One region of the Dethiothermospora halolimnae genome, then DNA from elsewhere that is predicted to be linked to it. Evidence: riboswitches for the same ligand, from Rfam matches in the RefSeq annotation. Region 1 holds a riboswitch; each other region holds the start of a gene.
What was found. A riboswitch is a leader RNA that binds a small molecule or an ion and turns the genes downstream of it on or off. The one in region 1 is predicted to bind cobalamin.
Positions count from the first base shown of each region.

Region 2: another riboswitch for cobalamin. It lies ahead of V6137_RS04585 (cobyric acid synthase); the one in region 1 lies ahead of V6137_RS07920 (class I SAM-dependent methyltransferase).
Region 3: another riboswitch for cobalamin. It lies ahead of V6137_RS04730 (energy-coupling factor ABC transporter permease); the one in region 1 lies ahead of V6137_RS07920 (class I SAM-dependent methyltransferase).
Region 4: another riboswitch for cobalamin. It lies ahead of V6137_RS14000 (ABC transporter substrate-binding protein); the one in region 1 lies ahead of V6137_RS07920 (class I SAM-dependent methyltransferase).

Region 1 is NZ_JBAKFX010000014.1:63,458-71,465, forward strand. It holds gene V6137_RS07910 (TetR/AcrR family transcriptional regulator) at 1-290, shown strand, start outside; gene V6137_RS07915 (serine hydrolase domain-containing protein) at 384-2,285, shown strand; cobalamin riboswitch at 2,375-2,564, shown strand; gene V6137_RS07920 (class I SAM-dependent methyltransferase) at 2,694-3,506, shown strand; gene V6137_RS07925 (ABC transporter substrate-binding protein) at 3,529-5,097, shown strand; gene V6137_RS07930 (hypothetical protein) at 5,365-5,580, opposite strand; gene V6137_RS07935 (ABC transporter permease) at 5,513-6,079, shown strand; gene V6137_RS07940 (ABC transporter permease) at 6,080-6,916, shown strand; gene V6137_RS07945 (ABC transporter ATP-binding protein) at 6,929-8,008, shown strand, end outside.
Region 2 is NZ_JBAKFX010000007.1:31,964-39,971, reverse strand. It holds gene cobS (adenosylcobinamide-GDP ribazoletransferase) at 1-406, opposite strand, end outside; gene cobU (bifunctional adenosylcobinamide kinase/adenosylcobinamide-phosphate guanylyltransferase) at 420-980, opposite strand; gene V6137_RS04600 (ABC transporter ATP-binding protein) at 1,110-1,892, opposite strand; gene cobD (threonine-phosphate decarboxylase CobD) at 1,897-2,943, opposite strand; gene cbiB (adenosylcobinamide-phosphate synthase CbiB) at 2,954-3,904, opposite strand; gene V6137_RS04585 (cobyric acid synthase) at 3,906-5,393, opposite strand; cobalamin riboswitch at 5,597-5,780, opposite strand; gene V6137_RS04580 (YcdB/YcdC domain-containing protein) at 6,145-8,008, opposite strand, start outside.
Region 3 is NZ_JBAKFX010000007.1:63,280-71,287, forward strand. It holds gene V6137_RS04720 (extracellular solute-binding protein) at 1-1,025, shown strand, start outside; gene V6137_RS04725 (YddF family protein) at 1,219-1,551, shown strand; cobalamin riboswitch at 1,594-1,777, shown strand; gene V6137_RS04730 (energy-coupling factor ABC transporter permease) at 1,955-2,686, shown strand; gene V6137_RS04735 (energy-coupling factor ABC transporter substrate-binding protein) at 2,670-2,960, shown strand; gene cbiQ (cobalt ECF transporter T component CbiQ) at 2,944-3,624, shown strand; gene V6137_RS04745 (energy-coupling factor ABC transporter ATP-binding protein) at 3,633-4,436, shown strand; gene V6137_RS04750 (DUF7847 domain-containing protein) at 4,778-5,476, shown strand; gene V6137_RS04755 (GNAT family N-acetyltransferase) at 5,540-6,061, shown strand; gene V6137_RS04760 (hypothetical protein) at 6,206-6,502, opposite strand; gene V6137_RS04765 (hypothetical protein) at 6,639-7,337, shown strand; gene dcd (dCTP deaminase) at 7,361-7,891, shown strand; gene V6137_RS04775 (hypothetical protein) at 7,941-8,008, shown strand, end outside.
Region 4 is NZ_JBAKFX010000037.1:29,424-37,431, forward strand. It holds gene V6137_RS13990 (DUF362 domain-containing protein) at 1-232, opposite strand, end outside; gene V6137_RS13995 (FecCD family ABC transporter permease) at 223-1,101, opposite strand; gene V6137_RS14000 (ABC transporter substrate-binding protein) at 1,119-2,099, opposite strand; cobalamin riboswitch at 2,191-2,371, opposite strand; gene V6137_RS14005 (lipase family alpha/beta hydrolase) at 2,414-3,718, opposite strand; gene V6137_RS14010 (nucleobase:cation symporter-2 family protein) at 4,019-5,341, opposite strand; gene V6137_RS14015 (DUF2225 domain-containing protein) at 5,758-6,420, opposite strand; gene V6137_RS14020 (VanW family protein) at 6,577-7,935, opposite strand.

The DNA of each region.
Region 1 (8,008 bases):
ATCCTATACTAAAAGTTATGTTTGAAACTGAAGTAAGAGACAAAGTTTTAAGTAAATTAAAACCTAATAAGTATAAGAAGTATACTGAGTCCACTAGGGATACCTTCATACCATATATAAAAAATATGCAAGATAAGGGTATAGTGAAAAATATTGATCCTGAATTTTTCATAATTGTCATTAACACAATTTATAATGTGAATATTAATAAAAAGGAATATGGAGAAGAATATTTTCCTATGCTAACAGAGTTCCTTATTGAAGCCATAATAAATAATTTGAAAAAATAATTTTTTTTATAAAAATATGAACAAAATCTAAAATGTTCATAAAATTATAGTAGTTTTATAGATATAATTAATAATATAAAGGGGTGTTTCATTATGAAAAAGTTTATATCAATAATATTAGTTTGTCTTATAATATTCTCTAGTTCTATTAGTATAGCTGGTGCTAACAGTGAGTTTAACAAGATAAAGGATAAATTTACTAGAATAGATGGTGTCGTTACAGCACTTATGGAGAAACATAATGTACCGGGGGTGTCCCTAAGTATAGTGAAAGATGGGAGTATAATATATAAAAAAGGGTATGGTTTTGGGAATCTAGAAACACAAACTAAAGTTGATCCTAATAAAACCATATTTCAGATTAATTCCCTTACTAAATTATTTACGGGTGTAGCGATAATGAAGCTTTGTGAAGAAGGGAAACTATCTCTAGATGATAGTATAGATATGTATTTTCAAGATATAGATAATGAAAGTTTACATAGAAAAGATATAACTATATTTCATTTAATGACCCATACCGGCGGTTTTGATACTGGTTTTCTAGGGCAAATGGATTGGGAATACAAAGAGAAGCCTAAATCTTTAAATGAAGTTTTAACCAATACACCGGATGTAATTAGAACTCCTGGAACTATTATGTCATATTCAAATTATGGAATAACTGCATTAGGTAGAATAGTGGAAAAGGTATCGGGACTTTCTATAGAAGAATATATTGAGACTAAAATATTTGAGCCATTAGAAATGGATCATAGTTATTATGGATATGATGCGAAGATGGAAAAAAATCTTGCTGAAGGATATTTATATAAAAATGGAGATTTAGTTCCTAAGGGTCCAGTTAGATATCATATACATCCTGCAGGGTTTGCTTTTTCAAATGCCCATGATATGGGGAACTTTATGAAATTTTTATTAGAAGGAAATAAAAATGTTCTTTCTAAAGAATATTTAATGAAGATGCAAAAAACTCAGTTTACATATGATGAGGAAATGTTGGGAAATGGACTTATTTTTTATGAGAGAGAGAGGAATGGACACAAGGTTATAGGTCATGAAGGAGATGGACCAACATATGCTGCTCAATTATCCATTTATCCTGAAAAAAATATAGGATTTTTTATTTCCATTAACAAAGATGATCAAACATCATCTAAGTTTGCATTTAGACGTAATTTTGAAGAAAAGTTCTATGAACTATTTACTGAAAATAACAAAGAAAATGTAAAAATAATTTCAAAACCCTATAGCAAAGATATAAAAAAATATTTTGGAAAATATTTTGCTGTAAGGACTCCCCTTAGTTCACCCTTTAAAATTTTCAGATCACTAACTGGAACGTTAAGTGTCTCACCTTATAATGAAACTTCTATAAAAGTCTCCCTAAGAGGTAGTGAATATATATTTAAACATATTGGCAAAGGGAAGTTTCAAAATAGTAAAGGTGGTTTACTAATATTTCAGTCACAAAGTGACAAAAAGTATGTAATGCTTGATTATTTAAATATGTTGGGGAGATATAGTCCCCTCTCCAATGGAACATATGAAAAACTTACTACAATTGAAAGTATATTAGAATCCTTTGCTATATATTTTTTAGCAATAATATTTGTTGTATCCATAATATATTTTATTTTCAGTAGATGGTGGAATAAGAAGAATGAAGTTACAAGAAAGGGAAGAAAGTGTATTATAATAACTAGACTAAATATAATTTTCATGGTTGTAATATCGGGAGTATTTTTAATGATTCTCTTAAATGTTTCTAAAATAAACCTAGATATAAAAGGATTGCTAATAGCATATCATGTTTTATCATATATGTTTTTAATGCTAAATTTGGCTTTAATATGGGAAACTGTTATAGTTGTGAAAAATAGGATTTTCAATAAATTGGGAAGGATAGTTCAATTTACTACTATGATTGCCATGTTGATTTTCTTAAGCATGATTATAAATTATAATTGCTTAAATATAACCTATCTATTATAAAACCTGGGACAAAGGGACAGTCCCTTTGTCCCAGGTTTTAACTTCTTGACATAAATATAACTATAATATATGATTTATTTAGTGATAAAAATTAATAAATGAATATAGGTTTCAATTTTAGTGATAATTGATTAAAAGGGAAGACAGGTGAGATGCCTGGACGGTCCCGCCGCTGTGATAGAGGAGTTTTTCTAAATTAATGCCACTGATTTTTTTTGGGAAGGCTTAGAAAAATGATGATACTTAAGTCAGAAGACCTGCCTATATTTATATGCCACAAACTCTACGGGATATAGGGGGTATGTCTTTATGCTTTTATTAGTATATATGTCTTTTGATACCTCTTAACTTTTTTGTTGAGGGGTTTTAGTACGTTATAACAAAATTATAATTATAAAGGGTGATAAAATGAATATTGAAATATTTGATAAATTATGGAGAGAATCTTCTAAAATAGACTTAGCTACTACTGAAAAATTATGGGATTTTAGAGCAAAAGAATTTAATAATATGATAGATAATAAGGAAAAGGAAAGTAAAGTGAAAGATTCAATAGACTTTCTTATATCGGAAAATATTATAAACAAAGAATCAAGTGTATTAGATATAGGATGTGGTCCTGGAAGATATAGTATAGAATTTTCAAAGGTGGTAAAAGAAATAAAGGGAATAGATATATCCCCTAATATGATAAATTATGCTAGAGAGAATGTTAAGAAATCAAATATTAAAAATGCTTCATTTGATGTTGTTCCTTGGGAGAAAATAGATATAGAAGTTAAAGGTTGGAAAAATAAATTTGATTTAGTATTTGTGTCAATGTGTCCTGGGATACACAATAAGGATACACTAATAAAGATGACTGAAGCCAGTAAAGGATATTGTTTTTTAAGCGGATTTGTAACTAGAGAAGATAAAGTAAGGGATGGAATAAATAACATAATTTCTAAAGATAAATCTAGAAAAAGATGGGGAAATAAAATATATTATGGATTTAATATATTATGGAATATGGGAATATACCCTAAAATATATTATAAAGATGTAGAGTGGAATAAGGAAATGGATTTGGAAGATGCCATAAAAATGCATACCATATCTGTTAAAGAAGATCCTAAGTTAAAAAATGACATAGAAAAATATTTAAATGATATATCACAAAATGGTATAATAACGGAATATACAAAGGCTAAAATAGGTTGGCTTATTTGGCATGTGTAAAACTTTTTAAGGAGGACTTAATATGAAAAAGATACATATATTATTGATTATAATTATGACTTTTATGATAGTTATAGTCGGATGTAGTGATGATAGTACAAATTCTGATGGAAATATAACCGAAGAAAAAGAATCAGTAGTATTAAATCTTGAAGGGGGAGATTGGGGATATCCAAGTCCCTATACCCATTATTCAAGGGGTCCTGGGGCATATAAAATGAGACTTATATTTGATAGTTTATTAGAACGGGGAGAGGAAGGTCTTATACCATGGTTGGCTGAAGATTGGAATATAACAAATGATGGGAAAACATATACCTTTAATATAAGGGAAAATGTAAAATGGCAGGATGGTCAAGATATGACAGCAGAAGATGTAAAGTTTTCTTTTGAATATTATGCTAAACATCCACCAGTTTTTGATGAATTAAATATAAGTAAAAATAATTTTATAGAAAAAATAAATGTAATAGATAGGCACACAATAAGTATAGATGTTGATAATCCCAGTGCTACCCTATTAGAAAGGTTTGGTAGTGCAAGGATATTACCTAAGCATATATGGAACAATGTAGATGATCCTAAAAAATTTAATAGTCCTAAAGCAGTAATAGGATGTGGCCCTTACATACTTACAGATTATAAAAAAGAGCAAGGAGCATATAGATTTAAAGCATTTAAAGATTATTGGGGACCAAAACAAAGGGCCGATGTAATACAGTTTGTCCCTGTTAGTGATAATATATTAGCTTTTGAAAAGGGAGATATAGATATAACAAGGGTAACTCCAGATATATTGAACAAATATAAAGAGGATAATAAATATAAGATTATAAAGAACCCTGGCTTTTGGGGGTATAGGCTTATGTTCAATATGGATAATAATCCTCAATTTAAAGATAAGGTATTAAGACAGGCTATAGCATATGCCATAGATAAAGGTGAAATGATTGAGAAGGTAGCCAGGGGAGCGGGAAAACCTGCCAGTGCTGGATATATACCTATTGATCATAGATGGTATAATAAAAAGGTTAGAAAGTATGATTTTAACTTAGATAAATCTAAGAAATTATTAGATGGTAAAAAATATAGTTTCACATTATTAACAGGAAACAGAAATCAAGAGGTTAGAATCGGAGAGCTAATGAAGTTAAGTTTAGAAAAAGTAGGTATAGACTTAAAAGTCAAGAGTGTTGATATGAAATCGAGGGATGCAGCAGTAAAAAATGGAGATTATGAAATGGTTCTTATTGGTCACGGTGGATGGGGAAACGATGCCGATATGCTTAGAGAGAAATATGTAAGTGAAGAAAATAGTATAAAAACCACCTTTACAGGGGGGATTCCAGGTTATGGCAATGATATGATAAATAACTTAGCTAAAAAACAATTATCAGAATTAGATTTAGATAAAAGAAAAGAAATAGTTTATAACCTTCAAGAGGTTATAGCTGAAGAGATTCCCCAAATACCTTTATATAATACCACCGGCTATGATGTATATAGACCATCAAAATATGATGGATGGAGGCATGTGTTTGATCATCATACCGTAACCCATAATAAAATATCATATCTTGAAATGGAATGAGTTGAAAAATATGAATTTTTGTAAAAGAGCTTTTGAATATATAATAGTATTTTTTATAATAATTACATTAAATTTTATAATCCCCAGGTTAATGCCTGGGGACCCTTTTACCTTTCTTTCCTCTGAGGAAGGGACGGTTAATTATACTTATACCGAAGAACAGATTAATGAGTATAAATCCTATTACGGATTGGACAAACCACTAATAAAACAGTATAAATATTATATTTTAAATATGTTTAAAGGAAATATGGGATATAGTATATATTACAATGCTCCAGTAAAATCTATCATATTAAAAAGGGCCATATGGACCCTTGGAATAGTTATTATATCCATATTATTAAGTAGCCTTATTGGGACAATAATAGGTGCCTTTTCTGCATGGAATAGAAATAATAATATTGATAGGTCCATATATTCTATAATGATGGTGTTTTCTGAGATTCCATCATTTCTAGTGGCGATATTCTTATTGTTCATATTAGGTGCTAAAACAGGCTTTTTTCCACTATCGGGGGGAATGACTGTGTTTAAGGACTATAACAATTGGATAGATAAAATACTAGATATAATACATCATGGAATATTACCGGTAATGGCATTATCCTTATCTAGGGTAGGAGGATTTTATCTATTATCAAGAAATAGTATGATATCGGTTCTATCTAAAGATTATATAAAGACTGCTAAAGCTAAGGGACTTAATAATAAGAGAATTATATTTGTACATGCTCTTAAAAACTCAATATTACCCATTATAACTAGAATATTTTTAAATTTAGGTGGAGTTTTTGGTGGAGCCATATTGGTGGAGAATGTGTTTAATTATCCTGGAATAGGTCGCCTTATGAAGGAGGCTGTAATGGTTAGAGACTATACTTTAATACAAGGAATATTTTTATTTATAACGTTTACTGTACTCTCTATGAACTTATTTGCTGATATAATATATAAAAAAATTGATCCTAGGGTGAGATAAATGAAAGATATAATATTAAAATTAAATAGACTTACAATAATAGGGAAGATATCATTATTAATTATAATATCAATTATATTTATAGGAATATTATCTCAATATATATCCCCATATCCCCATAATGTTCCTACTGGAGAAGCATTAAAATCTCCTAGTCTAAACCATCTGCTAGGAACAGATGATTTGGGCATCGATTTATTGTCCCAAATGTTTTATGGAGCTAAAATAAGTGTTACTATAGGACTTTTTACAGCATTGTTAGCGGGAATAGGAGGAGGAATACTGGGGATTATGTCAGGGTATTTTGGTGGTATTATAGATAAAATCATTATGAGAATAATAGATATAATGTTGGTATTACCTGATTTGCCTATGATGATATTATTAGGTGCCTTTTTTGGACCAAGTATTAAAAACATAATAATAGTATTGGCCTTATTTTCATGGACTGTTCCTGCTAGGGTAGTTAGATCTAAGATAATATCTATGAAAAGGGAAAAGTATATTTTGGTAGCACAAAGCTATGGTGGGGGATTTATTTATCTTCTAAAAAAACATTTTCTTCCAGGGGTACTACCTATTCTCATGGTAACGGTTATAAAATTAACCAGTAAAGCCATAGTTGCCGAGGCGGGATTATCCTTTTTAGGTCTTGGGGACCCTACATCAAAGAGTTGGGGTCTTATCCTTAATAATGCAATAAATTTTCAGGGAATATATTTTACTGAGTATTGGAAATGGTGGGTTATTAGTCCCCTTGTATCTATAACGTTATTGGTTCTTTCTATTTCATTAATAAGTAGGGATCTTGAAAAAATATTAGATGATAAATTATAAAGGGGAGATATTATGTTAAAAGTAGAAAATCTTTCTGTTGAATATAAAATGGGGAATACAACAATTGAAGCTGTTAGAAATGTAAATATTAATTTAAATAAAGGGGAAAGCCTGGGAATTATTGGTGAATCGGGAAGTGGAAAAACATCCTTGGCCATGTCAATCCTAGGTCTTATAAAATCTCCCGCAAAGGTATCGGGAAATATTTATTATAATGGAAATGATATAAACAAAATGCCTAAAAAAGAACTTAATAATATAAGATGGAATAATATATCCATAGTATTTCAAAATAGCCTAGATGTACTAAATCCCCTTTTAACTATAAATAAGCAAATATATGAAAGTATAGCTAAACATCTCAGCATATCTAAAAATGACGGAAAAAGAAAGGTTTTAAAACTTATGGACATGGTAGGCCTTGATAAAAAATGGGGAGAATATTATCCCCATCAACTATCTGGAGGTATGAGACAAAGAGTTCTTATAGCTATGGCTTTAGCTTGTGATCCAGATTTATTGGTGGTGGATGAACCTACAACAGCATTAGATGCTATGTCAAAAAAAGAAATTATAAACTTAATTTCAATGCTTCATAAAAAGCATGGATTTGGACTTATAGTAATATCCCATGAATTAAATACAATCTCTAAACTTACTTCTAGGGTTAATGTGATGTACTCTGGACATATGGTAGAAAAGGGAATAACCAGTGAAGTTATTAAAACTCCAATGCATACCTATACTAGAGGTCTTATCAATTCCTCTCCTATGATAAATCCCTATCGTGATATGTGGGGTATACCTGGAGAATTTAAAAGTGAAGAAATACCAGGTTGCCCCTTTGAAAGAAGGTGTACCCAAAGTATAGAAATATGTAAAAATAATATCCCAAAACTTAAATATGTATCGGTGGAGCGTGAAGTTGCATGTAACAGAGGGGGGATAGTAACTTTGCTCTCTGGAAAATCCATAGATAAAACTTATAAATTTAAGAAAAATCATATAAAAGCATGTGATAGATGCAATATAACAATAAAGTGGGGAGAGGTTGTAGCCTTAATAGGAGAATCAGGATCAGGCAAAACAACA
Region 2 (8,008 bases), on a different contig from region 1:
GAAGTAAAAATAAAATTTTATAATCTATGTAGTTACTTAATGCTATATTAGATATAAGTATAAATATAATCCCAATAACACCGAAAGTCCCTATCCTGCTATCCTTCATTATCTCCAAAACCCTTTTTTTGTCCCTATTACTAAATACCCCATCAAAGGTATCTGCAAGACCATCTATATGGAGTCCCCCTGTTATCCATATATACATCATCCAGCTAAAAACTATAATTATCGGTTTATCTAGATATTTATCCAAAAGGGATGGTAAAAAAATAAAAGCACCTATTAGTGTCCCTATAAGGGGAAATAACTTAATTCCTCTTTTTAAGTCTTCTTCTCTATATTCGTATTTATATTTGATAGGTATTCTAGTAAAAAACACTATCATAAGTAATAAACTTCGCATATAATCCCACCAATCATTTTATTTTAAGTGGTATTCCCGATACAGTTAAATGTACTTCGGTGGCCTTCTTCGCTAAGTACTGATTTCCACGACCTGCTATATCTCTAAAAATACTTCCTAATTTATATGATGGTACTAATCCCATACCAACTTCATTTGTTACAACTACAAAATTTTTATTATAGTCCTCCATTATCTTGAGTAATGAATCTATTTCATTAAATATTTCTTCCTCTAATTTATCCACTTCTTCCATGGTAATCTTGTAAAAGTCATATCCACTTTCGAGTATTAAATTTGAAATCATAATGGTCATACAATCTAAAATAATAGTATCTGCATCTAAAAAATCTTGGTTGTTTTTTAAAGTATTAAAACCTCTGTATTTTTCTATGGTTGTCCATTCCTTTGGTCTTGAGTTTCTATGTTTTTTTATTCTGTCCTTCATACCATCATCAAAGGCTATGGCAGTGGCTATATAAACTATATTTTCTCCAATCTCCTTAGTTATTTTCTCCGCCAACCTACTCTTACCACTCCTAGCCCCACCGGTTACTAGCGTTAAGTTTAACATTTTATCACCCCACTTTTTTAGTTGACAATGTGCAAATCGGTAAAGCCGATTTGAATATAATATTTTACGAACAAAGAGAGTAAAATCACCTTAAATTGTCCTCTCTCCATTCTCAATTCTCCTCTAAAGTTAAATCGCTTTCGGTACAATAATAGGATTTCTATCTTCCACCCGCTTTATTAAATCAACCTTTATGCCATAAACATCTTCTATATTTTTTTCGGTTATGACCTTATCTGGAGTATCCATTTCCTTTATTTTTCCGTCCTTTAAAAGAAGTATATGATCACTATATCTGCTTGCCATATTTATATCATGTAGAGTTGTTATAATAGTAAGTTGTTTTTCATTATTTAGTTTTTTACATAGCTTTAATATATCTATCTGATGTTTTATATCTAAATGGGATATTGGTTCATCTAATAACAGTATATGGGGATTTTGGGCAAGCGCCCTCGCTATCATTACCCTCTGTCTTTCTCCACCACTTATTTCATTTATTCCTTTATCCCTTAAATGCCAAGTAGATGTATTTATCAAAGCTTCTTTTACTATAGCCTTATCTCTTTCTCCTTCAGATTGAAATCTATTAAGGTAGGGATATCTGCCCATCATGGCAACATCATACACAGTAAAATCAAACTCTAAATCTGTTCCTTGGTGTACAACTGCAAGCTTTTTAGCTAAGTCCTTTTCCTTTATGCTATTTATTTCTTTATTATCTATGAATATTTTCCCTTTATAGGGTTTTAATATATTACATATATTTTTAAGAAGGGTTGTTTTTCCAGATCCATTTGGTCCTAATATACTTATAAAACTTCCCTTTGATACATTCAAATTTAAACTCTTAAGTATATCTTCAGTGGTATATTTAAAACTTAAATTTTCGATATTTATTATATTTTTCATTATATTACTCCCCTAGGATTTTTTTTAAAGTCTCTATAAGCTTTACATTTTCATTATGACTTCTTATTGTGGTTCTTATATAGCTTTTATCTAATCCATCAAAGTCTTCACATGTCCTTATATATATATCTTCTTCTATTAATAATTTTTTTAGCTCCTGTCCTTCCAATTCCTTTAATTTAATTAAAAAGAAATTTGCCTCACCATAAAAGACTTTTATATTTTTTATATTATTAAGTTCTTTCCATAAAAACTTTTTTTCTCTATTATACCAATCTAATGTTTTATCCATATATTCATTATCCTTTAATATAATTTCTAAACTGTTTAATGCTAAACTGTTTAAAGTCCAAGGTTCCTTATTTTCATTTAATTTATTTATTAGTTTACTACCTCCTAGACCATACCCTAACCTAAGACCTGGTATTGCATAAAATTTAGTCATAGATCTAAGGATAAAAAGATTATTTTTATCTATTAACTCTATATAGGATTCCTTATCTACAAAATCTATAAAGGATTCATCAACAAATAAATAGGAGTTTATATCATTTATTTTATTAAGTATTGGCTTTATATCATTTTTATTGGTAAAAATCCCTGTTGGGTTATTAGGATTACATAATACTACAACATCCGGTTTTAATTTATTTATTTTATTCAATAGTGTGTCTTTATTTATCTTAAAATCATTTATTTCCTCGGAAATATAACTAAATATATCACTTCCTGCTAGTCTAAATCCCCTTTTATATTCAGTAAATGTCGGCTCTATTATAAGGACTCTTTGGGGTTTAGTAGCCCTTGCAAATAAATATATAAGCTCTGTTGCTCCGTTTCCTAATATTATATTATTGTCCTTTATATTAAGGTGATTTGACAGCATCTTTTTATGGCTTTCACCATCAATCTCTGGATATGTTATTATACTTTTTAAATTCTTTTTAATATGGTCATATAGTTTATCAGATGCTCCTAGTGGATTTACATTTACACTAAAATCTAATATATCCTTCCTATTTTCTCCAAAATATCCACCATGCTTATTCATTTAACCTCTCCTATCTTACTATCAGAACTAATAGTCCCAATAATATCTGGGAAACATACATTATCCTAATAGTTTTTAAAATATGGTCGTTTTGTAAAGTAACGTTATCGTCTCCTATTGTAGGTTTATAAAGGGTTTCTCCAAAATATGTGTTTGTCCCCCCCAGTTGTATGTTAAGTAATCCTGCCACTGCACTTTCTGGATAAGCACAGTTGGGGCTTTTGTGATTTTTCCTATCCCTTAACAGCATTTTAGATCCATTGTTGAAATCATATCTAAGGATTATTCCAGCTATTAGCATAATTAAACTCCCCAGTCTAGCAGGAATAAAATTTGCCATATCATCAAGTTTAGCCGATGCATATCCTATATCTCTATAGGGTTTTTGTATATACCCCACCATTGAATCTAGGGTGTTTATTGTCTTATACATAAATACCATTTCTATAGGTACTCCCAAGTATAAACCAAGGATTAAATAAAATGTTGGAGCTAGAACCCCATCTATAGTATTTTCTGCTACGGTTTCAATGGCTCCCCTTATCACCTGTTTCTCTGTAAGGGTTTCTGTATCCCTTCCAACTAAATAGGAAAGCATCTTTCTCCCCTTTTTAATATCATTATTTTTTATTGCATAATATACCTTTTTAGTTTCAATATCTAAACACTTAGTGGCAAGGGAAGTATATGCTAAATAAGTTCCTACTATATAGTAGACTACTGGGTGAATCAGTTTAGATAAGTATAATATCCCTCCCACTATAAATGTAACTGTGATAATACTTAATCCCGTTAGAAAAAATCCACCTATTTTTAAATTGATTAGTTTTTGTTTTCTTATTAAATTTTCATACCTTTTTATAATCCATCCTATATACCTTATTGGATGGGGCCAATTTGGGGGATCCCCTAAAACAAAGTCTAAAATTATTGCAATAACTATTATATATACTTCCTTCATTTTATAACCCCATTATTTCTTTTATTTTATTTATATTAATATTTTTCTCCATATTATCAGCCAGTTTATCATATTCTTTTTCCTTTAATTCATAATAGCTTAAAGACTCATCACTGCATTCTATTCCCTTTTGTTTCTTTAAAAATTTAATTATATTTTTTCTAAAATTGTCATTATCGAATATTCCATGTAGGTATGTTCCAATAACAGTTCCATCTTCACTAATTGCACCATCTAATCTACCATCTTCAAGCCTTAATATATGGGAGCTTTCCCCTAACATTTCCGTTTCTCCCATATGTATTTCATAACCGGTAACTATATCTCCTTTATCATCAAATACTGGTGAATCTACAATAAATTCCCCTTTAGTTTGAGTTGTGGTCTTATTTTTTAACATTGTTGTTTTTATATCTAATATTGATAGTCCATTTATTCTATTTAAATCAGATTCCACTAAATATGGATCTACTATTTCCCTACCTAGTATTTGATAACCACCACATATCCCTATAATAGGTACTCCCTTACGTCTTTTTCTATATATTTCTCTATCAAACCCATTGTTAAATAAGTATTCTGCATCTTTTATTGTGTTTTTACTCCCTGGGATTATTATCATATCCATATCCTTTAGCTCTTCTGTATTTTTTATATACTTAACATTTAAATCCTTTTCTATTTCTAAGGGAGAAAAATCTGTAAAATTCGATATATATGGAAGCCTTATGATTCCTACATTAATCTCTCCACTGTTTTTATTATCAAATCTAGTTGTTACACTATCCTCATCATCAATATTTACATCCATATATGGAACTACACCCAGACATGGTATATTTATCTTCTCTTCTATCATTTTTATACCAGGCTCTAAGATTTTAACATCTCCTCTAAATTTGTTGATAATAAAACCTTTTATTCTTGCTCTTTCCTCTTCAGCCATAAGCATTATAGTTCCATATATAGATGCAAAAACTCCACCTCTATCTATGTCCCCCACAAGTATAACTGGGGAATCAATCATCTCAGCTAAACCCATATTTACTATGTCATTTTTCCTTAAGTTTATTTCTGCAGGACTTCCAGCCCCTTCAATAACTACACAGTCGAAGTTATTGTCTAGATTTTGGTACGCATCAATAATATATTTTTTAAACTCCGGCTTTTTTTTATAATAATCCATAGCCTTCATATTCTTATAAACTACACCATTTAATATGACTTGGCTCCCCACATTACTGGTTGGTTTTAAAAGTATTGGATTCATATCAACTCTAGGCTCTACCCTTGCAGATTCCGCTTGAACTGCCTGGGCTCTACCCATTTCCTTTCCCTCCTTAGTAACAAAGGAATTAAGGGCCATATTTTGAGACTTAAAGGGTGCCACATTATATCCATGGTTATTTAATATTCTACATAAGCCCGCAGATAATAAGCTCTTCCCTACTGAAGAAGCTGTTCCTTGAAACATAATATTTTTAGCCAAAAGATCATCCCCATTCTTGTTGTAATAGTTGTAATAGTTGTATTTCTTTGTATTTATTGAAAATAAAAACAGTTAAGTCTATTCGCCAACTCTTTACCCCCATATATTTGACCCTCAATTTCAAAAAACAAAAAAACACATAGGAAGGTTTCTATGTGTTATTCATCAAATGAATATACTACATACTTCCCTCCGAAGTAATTGTATCCCTGTTCTTTATGGCAGGTCTCCTGACTTACAGTTCACTTTACTCTCTTCTCCTTCCCAGTATCACCAGTGGTAATAGAAGATTTCATCCCTGATCACAGTAGCGGGGGCTGTAGAGGATTTTGACCTCTTTCCCTTTTAAACTTTTCTAAGAAAAGTACCACAAAGATATTCAGTTTTTAAAGTTACCTTCATTATAGTTAATATAAGTTTTTTTGTCAACTTAGAACAACGGCACTTTTGATGTCCATTTGTTCGGTGTAAGGTAGCAGAATTTATATAAACCAAAGGGCTCCCTTATATAAGGGAGCCCTTTGGTTTATTACGAAAAATGGGGTTTAAATCATAATAATTTTTTTAAGGGACTGATTCCAATATTTCTTCTAAATTTATCTAATCTAGGGGGATATAAAGTCCCTGTAACTATATTGTACACTTTAGAAAATTATATTCAACATATATTTGAAAACTGGTCGTTTTTTTAGCATATTTGGCAACACCCTTACATTTTTTGTCTTTTTATATTGAATAATGTCGATATGATTTAAGAGCTTATATTTAAATAATTATATATTAATATACAAGCCCCTTCCCTAGTTATTTGAGCTTTAGGGTTTAAATTTCCATCCTCTAAATTTATTATATCCAACCCTTTAGCTAAAGCTATATGACCTATAAGATTAGGGTCTATTTCCTTTACATCATGGAATTCCAATTTGTATATTCCCTGTAATGATGCAACTTTATCATAGCCTAAAAATCTTATAATATATTTTATAGTATCCTCTTTTGTTACACTTTTCTCTGGATTCTTTTCTTTTGCTGTTATAATATTTGTACTTATCAGCCTGTCATATAAAACTTCATCAAATTTGTCATCATCCTGAAACTCTGGAATGTAGTATCCTTTAGCTTTAGCCAATAAATACAATAATTCTCTCTGTTTTATTTCTTGGTTGGGCTTAAATTCATCTCCAGGAAGTGCTATTCCATATTGTGCCAATACTTCTATCTTAGATTTAGCTTTACTATCATCTATATCAGTATAACTTATTATTTTATTTTCTTTATATGATTCTCCATCACTATACAATATATCTCCTGTAATTCCATCTATATTAAGGGGTTTATCTTTTTTCACTGAGTATACTAATTTTGCCATCTTTCCTTTAGATGTCACTTCACTACGATAAATATAGTCATTATCTTTAGATTTATAAACCAATTCTAATCCTATCTCATCAAATAATATATCATAGGCTTTGTCTAGTTTAATAACCTTTTCTAAATCAGATTCAATTGGCAGTTTATCTTTATACCATTTATGACTGTAGGATCCAATTTCCCCTGAAGTTGTATCTATAGTTATATTAAATCCGTCTTCCGATACATATACTCCATTTTCTTTTCTTATGAAGTTAAATCTATATGCCAATGGCTTTTCTTTCTCTTCTAGAGGTCTGATTTCCGGTACTTCTCTTTTAACATATTCTACTCTATCAAACTTATCTGGCTCCATTTCTTTTATAAATTCTTTAGCTATTTTTAGAGACTCTTCTTTATTGTATTTAACTTTTTTATTATCATCCTTTGGATAATATTTATTAAATGATAATATGTCTTTTGACTTTGCATCTAGAGTAACATTTAAGCTAGTGTGTTTTCCATTATCTTTTTTCTCAAAAGATAGTCTCCATATATAGTCATCATTATTTCTCCAATTAGTATATAGCCTACTATATGAAAGTTTTGTTTTATCATCTAGTTTAAAGAAGTCCCTAGCTATTTTTTCCGCCTTTTCTTTAGATATAAGTCCCTTAACATTTTCAATAGCTTCCTTTTCCTTAGGATCAAGGCCATATTTAGAAGCCATATTAGCCTTATCCTCTTCAGTTATATTTCTATATAAATAACCATAATCATCAATTATATCTCCTGTTTTAGCATCTATAATTCCCTTTTCTAATGTAGTATATACAATATAGGGTATATACTGGTCATTGTCATATTTAAATTTATATACTAGGTCTAATCCTAATTTTTCTTTATAGATCTCCTTTACCTTATCAATTGATATAATATTTGCTTTGCTATCAAAACTTATATTTTCATTCCAATTGCTACTGAATCTCTGCACTTCTCCTGTATAGTTATTAACAGATATTTGTAAATTGTTTTCATAATAAGGCACTTCATTTTCTACCCTATGGAACTTTAAGTTATAGTATTTGCTGTTAATATTTAATGGTCTATTATTCTCCTCATATTTAATTTTATCTACTAAATCTGGTCTTACTTTTTTTACAAATTCCTTTGCCTTTTTAAGGGCATCACTTTTACTGATCTCTGCTAACTTAGGAGTTTCTTGTGAAGAGTCAGGTTTATAACTGTTATAACTTGTTACTTTT
Region 3 (8,008 bases), on a different contig from region 1:
TAGCAGAGAAGGTAGATACTGATACCATACCTAATCTTAATAATGTATATGACTTTTATTTAGAAGATGAAATATATTTTATACCCATAGGTGCTGACTATACGTGTAAATCATTCAATAAAGAACAGATAGAAAAGCTCGATATTCCATATCCGGATTATGACTGGACTATAGAAGATTACTATGAAATCAGAAACAAGTGGGTAGACTATACAAAACCTATAGAGTTTTCTCGAGATGATATACAGGATATAATCATATATAAATTAGATAACATAGATGTGTTTAGTCAAGATAATAAAAAAATTAATCTAGATACTAAACAAATGAAAGAAAACATAAATAATATGAGGGAAGAAATATATTCAGATAAATATATTTTACCTGAAAATTTTACATATGAAGATTATTATAATGCCTGTTTTGATTATCATAGTTTTAATAAGGGGAGGGATTTTCTTACAAGGTCGGCTACAATTTATTATTTAACCTTTGATGCATATAATGCCTTAAATGTTGAATCTTTAAAACGAGGTATGATGGATGACAGAATACATTTTCCAAATGTAAATAATCAAAAATACAATATAGACCTAGGTGGGTTTATAGTTAATAGTAATGGGAAAAATAAAAAACTAGGATATGAGTTTATAAATAGTTTATTAAGTAAAGAGTTTCAAATGCAAATGTATAAAGGGGAAAAACAAGATTATGTTTTACCATCAAATATGTATAGTCCTGTGTTAAAGACTTTAAAAGATAATATACAAAATATAGAATCAAAGAAGAATCTACAACCAGAGGTTATAAAAATTAAAAATTATATATATGACAAACTTAAAAAAGGAGAAATAAAACCAGAGATATATAGAAAAGACAAGACATTGAAAACAGTTACTTTAAGAAGAAAGTTATATAAGGATTTATTTAAGTTTATATTTACAGAGGATGTGTTTAGTGATGACAGCTTAAGTAGAGAATTAAAGGAGTTAGAAGATAGGTATAGTATATATTTAAATGAATAAGAATATTTACATAATTTCACAAAGAGCTTTTTGAATATTATATCACTCTAAATTCAAAACAGGTTTATACCAATATGCCATTTATTTTAATAAAGGATAATGTAAAAAAATATAGAAATATATAATAACTAGATTATTTATAATTTTAAAATAGCTTTAGTATACTTAAGGCTTTCTATAGGGGTGATGTATATTGGTTGAAAATATGAAAGTAGGTTTATTTAATGGAACGGTTGCCACTACAAACGGTTTATATAAAATAACAGATATAGATTTAGATAGTGCTAAAAAACTTATAGAGAAAAATGGATTTATATCTGCTATAGGCCATGGATCAACTGCTGAAATTATGTCCGATTTGTTTAATATGGATATAGACATGAATCGTATACAGTTTAAACAGAAGGTTGGTCAAAAAGCTGTGGTTTTTAAATTGAATAAAAGACCACCGGAAGGTGTTGTATTAACTAGAGAAGAGGTAGAGTCTATAGGATATTCGTTAAAACTAATGGAAAGATTAGAATAAATTAATTGAATAATTTTATTTAATATGGTAAAATCTTTATGAAAAGTAAATAGGAAATTTGGTTTGCCTATGGTAATTAAAAGGGAAAGAGGTGCAAATCCTCTGCAGCCCCCGCTACTGTAAGTAGTTACGAAACTTAAGGTTCCACTGCAAGATTTCTTGTGGGAAGGATAAGGAGTAGGGTTAAACTATGAGCCAGGAGACCTGCCGAATTTCTCGATAAAGTATACTTTCGGAGGGAAGGTTGTGCTTATGGGTGAATCTATGACGGGGGAAGTCTGTCATTTAACATTCACTGTGTATAAGTATACAAGCTCTACCTAAAGAAGGTGGAGTTTTTTTATTTTATAGTAAACTCCAATTCATCCGAAGGTCTAATTCAAAAAAAGAAAGGGGTATTATTATGAAGAGAAAAAGAGTGTATTTATTATTAATTGCTTTACTTATTTTAGTAGCTCCAAACTTTGCAAGTGCTATGCACATAATGGAAGGATATCTACCTCCTATGTGGGCAATTGGTTGGATAGTGGTGGCTATACCGTTTTTGATTAGGGGATTCAGTAATATTAATGGAATAGTTAAAAACGAGCCAAAGAAAAAATTATTACTTGCACTTGTTGGGGCATTTGTGTTTATATTATCAGCCCTTAAGATTCCATCGGTAACGGGAAGTTGTTCCCATCCCACAGGAGTTGGATTAGGTGCCATATTATTTGGACCCACTGTAATGACTGTTTTAGGAGTTATAGTTTTACTGTTTCAAGCATTACTATTGGCCCACGGAGGAATAACAACTCTGGGAGCAAATACATTTTCTATGGCAATAGTAGGTCCATTAGTGGCATATGGATTGTTTAAATTGTTGAAAAAACATAACGTAAAGGGTGGTGTGGCAGTTTTCTTAGCTGCAACTTTAGGAGATTTAGCTACATATATGATGACCTCAGTTCAATTGGCAGTTGCCCATCCCGATGCCACCAGTGGAATAATAGGATCTATGTCTAAGTTTATGTCAATATTTGCAGTAACTCAATTACCTATTGCCATAGCAGAGGGAATTATAACAGTTATAGTGTACAATCTATTAATGGAATATAAAACCGAAGGGGGTAATTTAATTGAAAACATCAACTAAAAATCTTATCTTATTGGGACTTGTTATAATAATTATATTAATACCCCTTATATTTATGGGGAACTCAGAATTTGGAGGAGCAGATGGAGAAGCAGAAGGGGTTATAACAGAGATATCACCCGACTATGAACCTTGGTTTAGTTCTATTTGGGAACCTCCAAGTGGAGAAATAGAAAGTTTATTATTTGCATTACAGGCAGCCATAGGAGCAGGAATTATAGCTTATTTCTTTGGATATATGAAGGGAAAAAGAAAAAGTGCTAATAATAGATAAATATGCATATACTAATAAGTTGAAAGATAAAAATCCCTTGGCAAAGTTCTACTTTGCCATTTTTTTCTTAATATTGGCTATAGTATCTAAAAAATTTTATATTCATATTGCTATATTGTCAGTAATGTTTTTTATAACTATAACAATAGCTAAAATTCCCCTGAAAAAATATATCAAAATGATTTTAATACCTTCATCGTTTTTAGTACTAAGCATTTTAGCAATATTAATATCTGTATCTAAAGGAAATGGTGAATACATCATAAGTATGGAATTGTATAATGTAAATATTGGAATAACCAATGGAAGTATAGAAAATGGAAGAATATTATTTACAAGATCTCTATCGGCAATAACTTGTACTTTTTTTCTTATACTAACAACACCAATGAATGATATAATATATATACTAAAAAAGCATAGAGTGCCTAAGCTTTTAATAGAAATGATGGTGTTAATATATAGATTTATATTTATACTTTTAGAAGAATATAAAAATATCTATACAGCTCAACAATTAAGATTTGGATATATAAATATTAAAAATTCCTTTAAATCCCTTTCTGCTTTGATATCGGTGCTATTTACAAGGATAATGCTAAAATATGAACATATGGAAATGGCCCTTGACAGTAAAGGCTTTGATAATGAATTTTATGTGTAGGTGATTAAATGATAAAAACTAAAGATTTAACATATATATATGAGGATGGAACTAGGGCCCTTGACAACATAAATGTAGATTTAAATAAAGGAAATATAATAGGCATAATAGGAGCCAATGGGTCTGGAAAAACTACATTGTTTCTAAATTTGGTTGGCTTATTAAAGCCCACCAGTGGAAAAGTATTATTTGATGATAATCAAATAAGTTATAAAAAAAAGGAATTAATAAAGTTAAGAAAGAAAATAGGTGTAGTATTTCAAGATCCAGATAAACAGATATTTTATCCTAAGGTATATGATGATGTTGCATTTGGACTTAGGAACTTAGGATATGATGAAAGGGAAGTAAAGGGGAGAGTAGAAAAGGCCCTTGAAAGTGTAGATGCCAAGGACTTTAAAGATAAACCTGTTCATTTTTTAAGTTATGGACAAAAGAAAAGAGTAGCAATAGCAGGAGTACTAGCATTAGATAATGATATAATTTTTTTTGATGAGCCTACAGCAGGTCTTGACCCTATTATGACTAAAGGAATAATAGATATTATTAAAAGTATATCAGAAAAGGGAAAGAAAGTGGTTATATCTAGCCATGATATGGATTTAATATATAAGCTATGTGATTATGCATACATATTAAATAGTGGAAAAGTGATATCATCTGATAATGTAGAAAAAGTATTTTTAGATGATAGTATAGTAAAACAAGCTAAAATAGAAGCCCCCTGGCTTATTCGATTTCATAAAAATGTGGGAGGCCCTATATTTAAAAGGGAAAAAGAGTTATATAAATTTTTAAATGAAAGGATTTAAAATAGGATTAAATATATATTTAGAAAAAGTAATAAAAAATGGTAGCTATTCCGCAGGATTTGTGAAAATATAGAATAAGGGAGGAAATTGTTAGAATTCCACTGTTCGAGCATAGCGAGTTTGGAATTCTATTTTCGACCGTTTCTATATATTTTCCAAATCCGAGGACTAGCGGACATTTTTTATTACTTTTTCAATATCCTAAATTAAATATATATTTAGTCCTATTTTAATATAAAATTTTACATTTAAAAGGATATATATTGATGAATATAGAAATATAACTATTGTGACTTTATAAATAATGTGGTCACCAATACTTTATTAGGAGGCAAGAAGGTATGGAGAATATAATAAATGAAAGGGAAATGGGAATTGGAGAGATATTTTCCTATGGATTTAGTATTTTTAAAGAAAAATTTAAAACGATAGCTATGATAATATTAATAGTTTATATACCAATTAATATTTTATTAGAAATGGTATCTTCTATGATAATAACAGAAAACTTATTTAGAACATACTCAACATTAGTGGATTTGCTGGAATTATTATTTGGTATATTGGCTACAATGTCCATAACCTATGTAGTTTATGGATATATATATGGTGAAGATATAAAATATTATGGTGCCCTTGAAAAAAGCTTTAGTAGATGGGGAGCGGGTATAGGGACAGGTATTATCCGGGGAATAATACTTTTTATCCTATTTTTGGCACTTATAATACCCGGTATTATATTTGGAATATATTATACATTTATGGCTCAAGCAATTATATTAAAGGACATAGGTGGGAAAGATGCATTGGACTATAGTAGAGAAACTGTAAAAGGGAGTTGGGGGAAAGTTTTTGGATTATCGGTATTATCAGGTATTATAGGTATAATAGTATCTTTACCACTTTTAATATTACCGGAAAACTTTATAATAAATGTTTTGTCAAGCACTATTATAGACATATTTTTAGCTTTTATAGTTGTTGTAATGACTGTGGCCTTTATAAATTTAGATATTATTAAAGATAAGGAAACTTTATAGAATATAAAGAGAATAATATGAGTTTATTATTTGTTCTAATTATATAACATCTGAAGGGACGGTATGAATATGATAGTTAACGGCAAAAAAATAAAGAATATTAAAATAAGAAGAGCTAAATCAAGTGATGCATCGGAATTGGTAAAAGTAGTTAAACAAATACATAGGGAAACAGAAAACCTCCTTAATACTCCAGAGGAGTTTAATGTAACTGTAAACCAAGAAAAAGATTTTATAAAAAGTCAATCGCTTTTTTTAGTAGTGGAAGTTGACGGGAAAATAGTGGGTTCATCAACCCTTAGAAAAAATAACATAGAAAAACTAAGTCATACTTCAGTTTTTGGGATAACCATACTAAGGGACTATTGCAATCTAGGTATAGGAAGTAAGTTGGTGGAACATACTATTTCTTGGGCCAGGGAAGTAAATATAGAAAAGATTGATTTAGAGGTTTTTGAAAACAATAAACCAGCTATAAGACTATATAAAAAGTTTGGGTTTATAGTAGAAGGTAGAAGAAATAAATATATTAAAATTAATGGGGAATATCAAGATATGCTTCTGATGACTAAAATTTTGAGCTAATATAATATTTTCTTTAATGCTATTATAAAGTATGGGTATAGGGACTCAATATATTGAGTCCTTACACAACATGCTTAATTTTAGATATCTAAACTTTGTGCTTTGGGGCTAAAGGATTGGTAGTTGGGTGGATAGTCCATATAACTAGTTATTCATTTGGGATAAAAAGGACATGGCCATTTCAATTGATTTGGTAAGTTCTACTTTAACAATTTCTAAGTTTTTTTCTTCTGACCCCTCTTTTACAGTAAGTCTACATATATTCTTTCCAACTTCAAGTTGAACAAAGTCATCCTTTAATATATTCTTACAAGTATCTTTAATCATATTTCGGGTATTTTTATCTTGTAGATAAGGTTGTAACTGGTCTTGAAGGGATACCAATATCCTTTTTTTGTCATCTAGTTCTATATATTTTATAAATTCATTAAAATTGTCCATAAACATACTCCTCTCCATCTTATGATATAAATAATTATAACATAAAGAATATATAGGGTGATATGAAAAAAATGGAACTTTAAAATTTTTATCTCGTCTAATATAGTAATGTTAAAAAAAGAAAGGGTGTAGGAGTATGAAAAATAAAAAAATACTTATAATCTTTTGTATGATACTGGCTTTATCTCTTATAGTTAGCTGTAATGAAGAAAAAGTTCTAGAAGAAACATCAACAAAGAATGAAAATGATAGTATTAATAGTAATGAAAAAGAAGAATCCAGTGAAAATAAAGATTTGACTAAAGAAGAGAAAGTAATAAATAATGGTTCTATAGAGCCTTTCAATTCTGGTGATGCTAAAGTAAAAGATGTAGTCATTGGAGATATTTTAGATAAAGTAAATAGTAAGATTGGACCTGCCAATGAAATTGAAGATATGAATGAGGAAGACTTTGGTGATACAATAAAAATCAATAATTATGATTTTGGTAAATTAGAGTTTTCTAAAGGAGAAGATGGAAAGTTCTATTTATATAGAATTATTATACAAAATGATAATGTAATAGGTCCTAGGGAAATTAAAGTAGGAGATAGTGTTGAAACAGTACTGAGCAAGTTTCCTAATGATAATAATGATAAAAAAGACGGTATGAGGGTTTTATATGGTGGAGATTACGAATCTAATGGGTCAGGAATTTTATATTATGACGAAGATGATAATATATCCCTTATAAACTATATACATGGACAAGGGGGATTTGGTTCATATGGTATGAAATTAAGTATAGAGAATAATAAAGTAAAAGATATGGATATTATGGTTCAAATTAACTAACATTAAAGGAGATGAAATAAATTATGATACTTTCAGGAAAAGAAATAAAAAATAGACAAGGTAATGAAATAATAATAAAACCATTTAATGAAAAACAACTTAATCCCAATAGTTATAATTTAAGGTTAGATGATGAGTTATTAGTATATGAAGAAGAGGTCTTAGACATGAAAAGGGAAAATAAGACAAAAAAGCTAATAATACCACCGGAAGGAATAGTATTAAAACCAGGGAAGCTTTATTTAGGAAGGACTATGGAATATACAGAAACTGATAAATATGTTCCCATGCTAGAAGGAAGGTCATCAATAGGAAGGTTAGGTTTATTTGTTCATGTAACAGCAGGCTTTGGAGATGTTGGATTTAGTGGATATTGGACCTTGGAGATATTTTGTGTACAGCCTATAAGAATATATCCAGAAGTGGAAATATGTCAAGTTTATTACCATAGTATAGAAGGGGATTATGATAAATATAAAAGTGGTAAGTATCAAAATAATAAGGGGATTCAACCCAGTTTACTATTTAAAGACTTTGAAAATAGAGAGTTTTAAGTTAAGGTTATAAAATGCTTATAATCTTAACGAGGAGGGACGGTTAAAGATGAGTTTTATAATAGGAATAAGAATGGTTTTATTAATACTAATCATAATATTCCCAATATATATTAT
Region 4 (8,008 bases), on a different contig from region 1:
CCTTTAATTCTATTTTTTTCAAGTCTCCTTCACCTATCCTCTTTTTATGTAGTGTATATAAATAATGAATAGCTTGGGGTAAAAAACCTAATAATCTTGCAGAAACAGTATCGGTGGATATGGGATCTGTACCGGCAATTATTAAGCCTTTATTTTCTATAGACTTCCCTAGAGACGGCCCTGTTCCTATCATCGTCCTATCAGCACTAACTATGGTTAAATCTATTGGCATTTTTTCAATCTTACTATGTGGGGAATTATAAGACCAACAAATCCTATTATGCCACTAACCGATACTGCCATAGCAGTTATAAATGAACATAATACTAATATAACTATTTTTGTCTTTTCTACATTTAACCCTAGATTTTTAGCCGATTCTTCCCCTGTTAACATTATATTTAAATCCCTTGATAAAAAGATTAATAGACCTATGGCTATACAAATAGGAAATAAAATAGTTAAAAGTTGATTCCACCCTTTCCCCGAAAAACTACCCAATGTCCAATAAATTATTTTGCTTAAGTCATTACTATGGATCACCATAAGAAATGACATGATAGCAGTAAAAAATTGTCCAACAGCTATTCCTGAAAGAAGTAACGTAGTTACTGGCACCTTATTTTTTACCTTAGATACAAAATAAACTATAAATGTAGATACCATAGCCCCTAAAAATGCCCCTATAGATATACTTGATATATTAAATAGGACTATGTTAATTCCAGTTATAATAACCAAAGTAGCTCCTAGAGCGGCTCCTGAAGATATCCCTATAACGTAGGGGTCAGCCATGGGATTTTTAAACATTCCTTGAAAAGCAGCCCCCACACTAGAAAGAGCTGCTCCCACCAATACACCTACCAATATTCTAGGTATTCTTATATTAAAAATAATAGCCTGATATGATTTTGGAATGCTATCTATATCTATATAATTCTGTATTATAGGTATTTTAGAGAAAACTATCTTTATAGTGGTTAAAACATTTATATTTGCACTTCCTATCGTTGAAAATACCGCTATACTAACTAATAAAATTATAACCAGAGAAGACAAAGTAAAAACCCAACTTTCCCTTCTCTGTAAGTTGATTTTCATAAATATCCCTACTTCGTCTATTCTTTAGTAGTATCTTTAAATAATTCTGGATGTATTTTTTTTGCAATCATTTCAAGGACATCTACTATTCTAGGACCAGCTCTTGAAATAATATTCTGATCAACAAGATATATTTTATCATTTTTTACAGCATTTAATGTTTTATACTGCTCATTATTTTTTATAGATTCAACTGTTTTTCCAGGACTATTTGGTGCTATATAAATATCTGGATTTTTTTCTACTAATTTCTCCACTGAATAATCAGCGTAGGAACCAGATGCATCACCAGCTATATTTTCTCCACCTGCTAAAGTAATAATTTCATCTATAAAAGACCCTGGTCCTGCGGTCTTTAACGGGTCTCCCCAAACTTCATAAAACACCTTTGGTTTCTTAGCATCTTTCACTTCAGATGCTATATAATCCATTTTAGCCTGCATAACAACCGTGATTTCCTTAGCTTTTTTCATTGTATTTGTTACTTGACCTATAGATTCGATAGTTGACATAACTTCTTTAATGGACTCTGGTTCATAGTTTAGTATCTTGATACCTGCAGCCTTTAATTGCTTATTAATATTTTCTTTACCTTCACCATATTGAACTACTAAATCAGGACTCAGTTCTATAATTTTCTCTATATTCATGCTATTATAACTACCAACAGTCTCTTTATCTTTAGCTGCTTCTGGATAATCAGAATACTTACTAACTCCCACTACTCTATTACCAAGACCCAGTGCAAATAATATTTCAGTATTATTTGGTGCTAAAGATACAATCCTTTTAGGTGCTTTTTCAAATGTTACTTCATTGTCAAATCCATCTTTAACTGTCAATGGATAATGGAATCCAACTGTATCATTTGTATTTTGTTCTTCTTTACTGTCATTATCTTTATATTCATCCTTCACCCTTATACAGCCTGATAACACTGTCATAGTTAATAATAATACCATAAGCACAGATATAATCTTTTTACCTCTCACTTTCATATATATCCTCCTCCGTTTTTTATTATAGCTTATTAAACATAAAAATACCTAGCTATTATTATGCTAGGATATATAAGTATATACCCTCCCTCCGAGACCAATTTGTTAGGCAGATATCCTGACTTGTGAATCATATTACTTCCAACGCCTTCCCGGTTCCCCAGTGGCATATGTTGGTTTCATCCTCACTTACAGTAGCGGGGGCTGTAGTAGATTTTCACTACTTTCCCTTTTAAGTTTCTTTATGAAACACCTAACTTTTTTATTATACTCATATAAAATAATAACAGATACAATTTGATTATTCAAGATTATTATAAACTAAGTTCATAATAGTCCTTTGTATTTACTTCAGATACCTTCTTTACTCCCTTGTTCTTTTCCCCTTTTAAAATAATTATTTCACTATACATAGTTTTAATTGAATCAAATCTTATTGTTGATTTATTAAAATAATTATAATCAATAATAAGCCAATAGGAATTTTCCCCAACTTTTATTACCGTCAGTCCTTTATAATTATCTTCCCATTTATTATTAATAGATATTTTTTTATTTATCTTATGTATTTCTATGTTTTTGACGTCTCTAGCTATTATACTATATAAAACTTTATTTTTAAAACTTTGTTGTCTTCTAGAAATAGTTTTTATATTTAATATATCTTTTATTTTATCAACAGATTTAAGTAAGATATCTCCATGGTCTCCATTTATAAATAGTTTTCTCCCAAATATAGATGCAACACTACTACTAATCACTGTTCCATCACCACGGGGACTTGTTATAACATATCCCGGTTTACCATCTATCCACAGTTCCTTGTCACTATCTACTTTATTTACACATATAAACCTTGAAGTCTCAATACCCTTACCTACTATTATATGGATATCTCCTATTCTACTGTAAAGTTTATCAACACTAGAATTCAAGTGATTAAGAAAACTATTTTTTTCTTGTATTCTATCATGGGATATAAACTGAATAAAGTCCTTATCATCCTTATAAAATAGATATTCTCCATATTCTCTACTTGGTAATAATTCTTTTGCTACAGGAAAAAACTTTTTCAAAAAATTAATATCCTGTTTTTCCTTATATACCTTTTTAAAAATCCATACAAATCCTTCCCAAAGTACTTTGAAAAATACATTCCCATTGACTTTATCATAGGGCAATTCTCCACCTTCCCAAAAATAGTAGGCCTTCACCGTCCCAGCATTGGGAGTACCAATCATTATTAATTTATTAATATCGTAATTGTACAAGTCACTTTGTATATAAGCTCTAGCCACCAACCCTCCCATGCTATGACATACAATATTTACCTTATTAGTTTTATATATCTGCTTAATTCTATTTAGCTCTGGTATAAGATAGTTTGTCCCACTATAATAATTCCCTTTTCTCCAGTCATAATGTACTACAAATAAATCTACCTCTTTCTTATATCCCATCCCCTCTAAACTTTTAATAAAAGGATCGTATATATAGCTAGCTGGTCCAAAACTAAACTCTCCTGTTCCTGGGATAATATCATCTCCCAAGGAACCAAATATACCAGGTATAAATACTAACGGAAGCTTTTTATTTGTTTGTATATTATAATTCATCATATTTATCACTCCACTACTTTTATATTTATATTATGATTTATAAATATAAAAGTTGATAAAAAAATAGTTGTGGGATTACGAATCCCCCAACAACAAAATATTTGTGGTTTTACATAAGTTATAGAATTACACTTCCTCTAATAACTAAGAATTCAAAAAACCACGTAGTTCCCAATAAATTTCATCAGTCACTATCAGAATAAAATTTTACGACCGTAGGGAGTGAAATAACCATATCTATTAACTATTAATTGTTAACTATTATCTATTAACTAAAAAAAACGGCCCTAGGGCCATTTTTTACTTATCTTTAGGTAATATTAAGTTTAGTACTATTGCCGCCAAAGTACCTGTGGTTATTCCTGAATGGAATATGATTGCTAATTTTTCGTGGAAATTATTTAGTAATTCTGGTCTAAATGCAACTGCTAGTCCTAATCCCATAGAAATAGCAATAACCAAACTGTTTCTCCTTGTAAACCTTACTTTTTTTAAAGTCTTAATTCCACCTACTGCTATCATACCAAACATCATTATTCCAGCTCCACCTAATACCGGATCCGGCATTATTGAAACTAATGCTCCTAGTTTTGGAAAAATACCAGACAACATTAAGATAATACCTGCAATAACAACAACAAATCTACTTGCAACCCCTGTTATAGGGATTATACCAACATTTTGACTAAATGATGTGTTAGGTCCTGCATTAAAAATACCAGCTAAAAAACTTCCAGTACCATCTGCCAATAGTCCTCCTGCCAACTCATCATGGGTGATTTTGTGGTTACTAGCTTCTCCAACTGCCATTAAATCCCCTATACTTTCCACTGTAGTAACTAAATATGCGGGAATAAATGCCAATAATGCTGTCCAGCTAAAATCTATACCATATTTAAAAGGTGTAGGAAAAGCTATCCAAGCAGCATCTTTAACTGGAGTAATATCAAGCATTCCCATAGGAATAGATATAATATAACCTGCTATAATACCTAATAATATAGCTCCTGCACTGAGAAAACCTTTTCCATATTGATTAAATAGTATAATTATTATCATTACAATCCCTGCTAAGAAAAGGTTTTCTAAACTTGCATACCCCTCTGCTCCTACTTGTCCTCCTGCAGCCCAATCGATTGAAACCGGTAATAAAGTTAAACCTATCAATGAAACAACCGTACCTGTAACAACTGGCGGAAAAATCTTCATAAGAGGTTTAATAAATCTACTCAATATTATTTCTACAAATGATCCTAATAAAGTTGCACCGAATATTCCCGGTAATCCCATTGTTGACCCAACCGCTATTGAAGGTCCTGCAAATGTAAAGTCTGTTCCCATTATACAAGGAAGTCTAGATCCTATAGGTCCAATCCCATAGGCTTGAATAAATGTAGCTAGACCTGCCATAAATAAAGTGGCATTAACAAAAAAAGCCATTTGTTCCATTGGCAGTCCTATGGCATTTCCTACTACTAAGGGTACCGCTACTATCCCACTAAATGCTGCAAATATATTCTGCAGTGCCAATGGTATAGCCATCTTAATAGGTGGCTTATCATTGATTTTGTACCTTAATTCACTATTGGTTTGTGCTTTGGTGTTTGAATTAACTGTTTCCACAATTGCCCCTCCTTTTTTAAGTAGCCCTAGTCTGAATATACAGCTACTATTTATTAAATGATAACTCTAATTATCATTTTCTTCTTTAATTTTTATTTCCCTTTGTAATATTAATACAATAGTTTTGCTAATTTTCTAACTTCTAAACTAAAGGGAAAATAATAATTTATTAATAATTTGTTATAATTATATTTTTTATGTCGTTGTTTGTCAAAACTGTTCACCGTTTTAATTTCCATATTATAGAAATATTTTTTGTTTTTTTTGTAATATTTTAATATAAAAAAATATGTTTTTCATCTTAAGAAAACGCTTACATATAAAAAGTTTACAATTCAAGGAAAAGTTAAATTGTAAACTTTTTATATGTAAATTATTTATTATATAATCTCTATAAAATAGCATTAATTTATAAATTATTTATTTTCTCTAATATTATTCCATTGTTCTCTAGCCATCTTTTCAATATTAGGTTTCGTTTTTATAAGAGGGTCTGAAACTACATTTCCAAACCAAGATACAGCTTTATCATTATCACCAAGTTTTCTATATAATTCTCCCACAAGATATCCTAATGTTATTTGATCCATATTAGTACTAGCTAAAGACTCCTTCATATAAGCTTCCTCATATGAATCCAATGCGATTTTTAAAAACCTATCTTCTTTTATGTCTTCTTTCATTCTATATAACCAAGCGGTTCTTAAAGAAACATTCCCTATATCTAATTTCTTACTATTTAATATTTGACAATTACATAATGCTATTAAATAACATTCAATAGCATCATCAACACTTCTCACTCCGTTAAATTCTCTTTTTTTCCATTTAGAAGTTATCTCTTTTTTTATTAATTCTTTATCTTTAGGTTTTACTTCTTCAAATTTAGATTCAAGGGCTGAATATCCACAATTAGGGCAAACAAAAACATCATATTTTACGGGATTCTCACACTTATAATGAGTAAAAAAATCACTATCTCTTTTTTCAACTCTAAGCTTTGACCTCTTTACTTTAGTCGTTTTAAATTTTTCATTGCATACAGGACAATCAACCTTCTTTTCATATAGTTCCTCCATTCTACCTCCTCCTACGTTATCTTTATATAAATCATTAAAAATAATATATCTATTTACAAATTATATTTGTGGAAAACAGAAACAAAGGCGCTGTCGGTGCTTCTGTGTTCTGTGCAGAGAACAGGGAGTTTTCAGCCCTAATATCTTGCTTTTAATTCATTCAAAGGTTATATTTTCTACCCCTGCGCCTTTTTTTATAATATGTTTTACAGGTTTATAAAAATCCTCTGTTATAATCCTACTATCTACTTTTTCCCCATCCACAAATATATTTTTATAAACCTTAACCTTATACCCATATCTACCTTGCTGAATAATCTTTATCTCTTCAGGTTTTAATGTTTCATCAACCTTTTCTTCAACTTCAGGTTTAATAACTTCTTCAGTAATTGATTGAAATTTTATAACCCTATTATCTGTTATCTTGCCTCCATAAATAGTAATAGTTAATTGTCTATTTTTTGATTTTACATCTAAGTATATGGGAAACTCATAATTATTTTTAAACTTAAAATCTAAATAGTCATATGCCACAGCAGCATCCAGGCCTTTTGGAACATACTTAACAGGAAGAGAATGATGATGTCTCTCCACAACTTCAAGTTCTGATAATAATACTGTATTATATAGGGTTGTAGATAATTGGCACACTCCACCTCCGACACCATCTACAAAATCTCCGTCTAATATTATTTTAGACTCCATATATCCTGTGTCTTTATTTCTAATCCCAGTAGCTTTATTTAAGGAAAATACTTCCTTAGGACTTAAGACTGTACCATTAATCTTTTTAGCAGAAATTTGTATATTATTAACTCTACCTAGACTACTAGTCTTAAAAAATGTAGTATAGGAACTCAATTTGTATTTTACTTTTTCTAATTCTTTTTTAGTTAATTTAGGTATATCTTTTATTACTGGTATATTAATATCGGTTTTATTATTTAATCCAATATATATCTCTCTCATCAATGAATTCTTATCTACTTCTATACCAATTACCTCTGGAGTTATTAAGAATCTACCATTTTTAAGTTCTATCTTGGCCCTTTTACTTTCAGTACCTATATCCCTATTAATTTTATCAATTACATTATTAATTTTTTTCTTATTAAAGGATAGCTTCATTACTATATTTCTTTTTCCTTTTTTTATAGTATATATTTCTTTTAACCTCATAAATATACTTCCTTTTCTACCAACATTTAAAGCTTCATTTACCGCTTCATGATAATTATAAGTACCCTCTATTTCGTTAAACATTAACTTGTATTCATAACTACTGTATTTTAGTTTAATATATGTACTATTTAAAGCCTTAGAAAAATAATTTTCTAATATTTTAATAACTTCAGTACCATTATAGCCTCCCACTGAGACATTGTTTATATAGACACCGTCATATATAGTGGTCTTATTTAAAGTAAAATAAAAAAATATTATACTAACTAATATTATTAAAATAACTGTAGAAACAACAATTCTAATCATGTTCTTCTTATTTAATAATAACATAATTCACCCCTTAATAATATATTATTAGTCATTAAATAGTATAAATACCTTCTTTATAAAATATTATTTAACT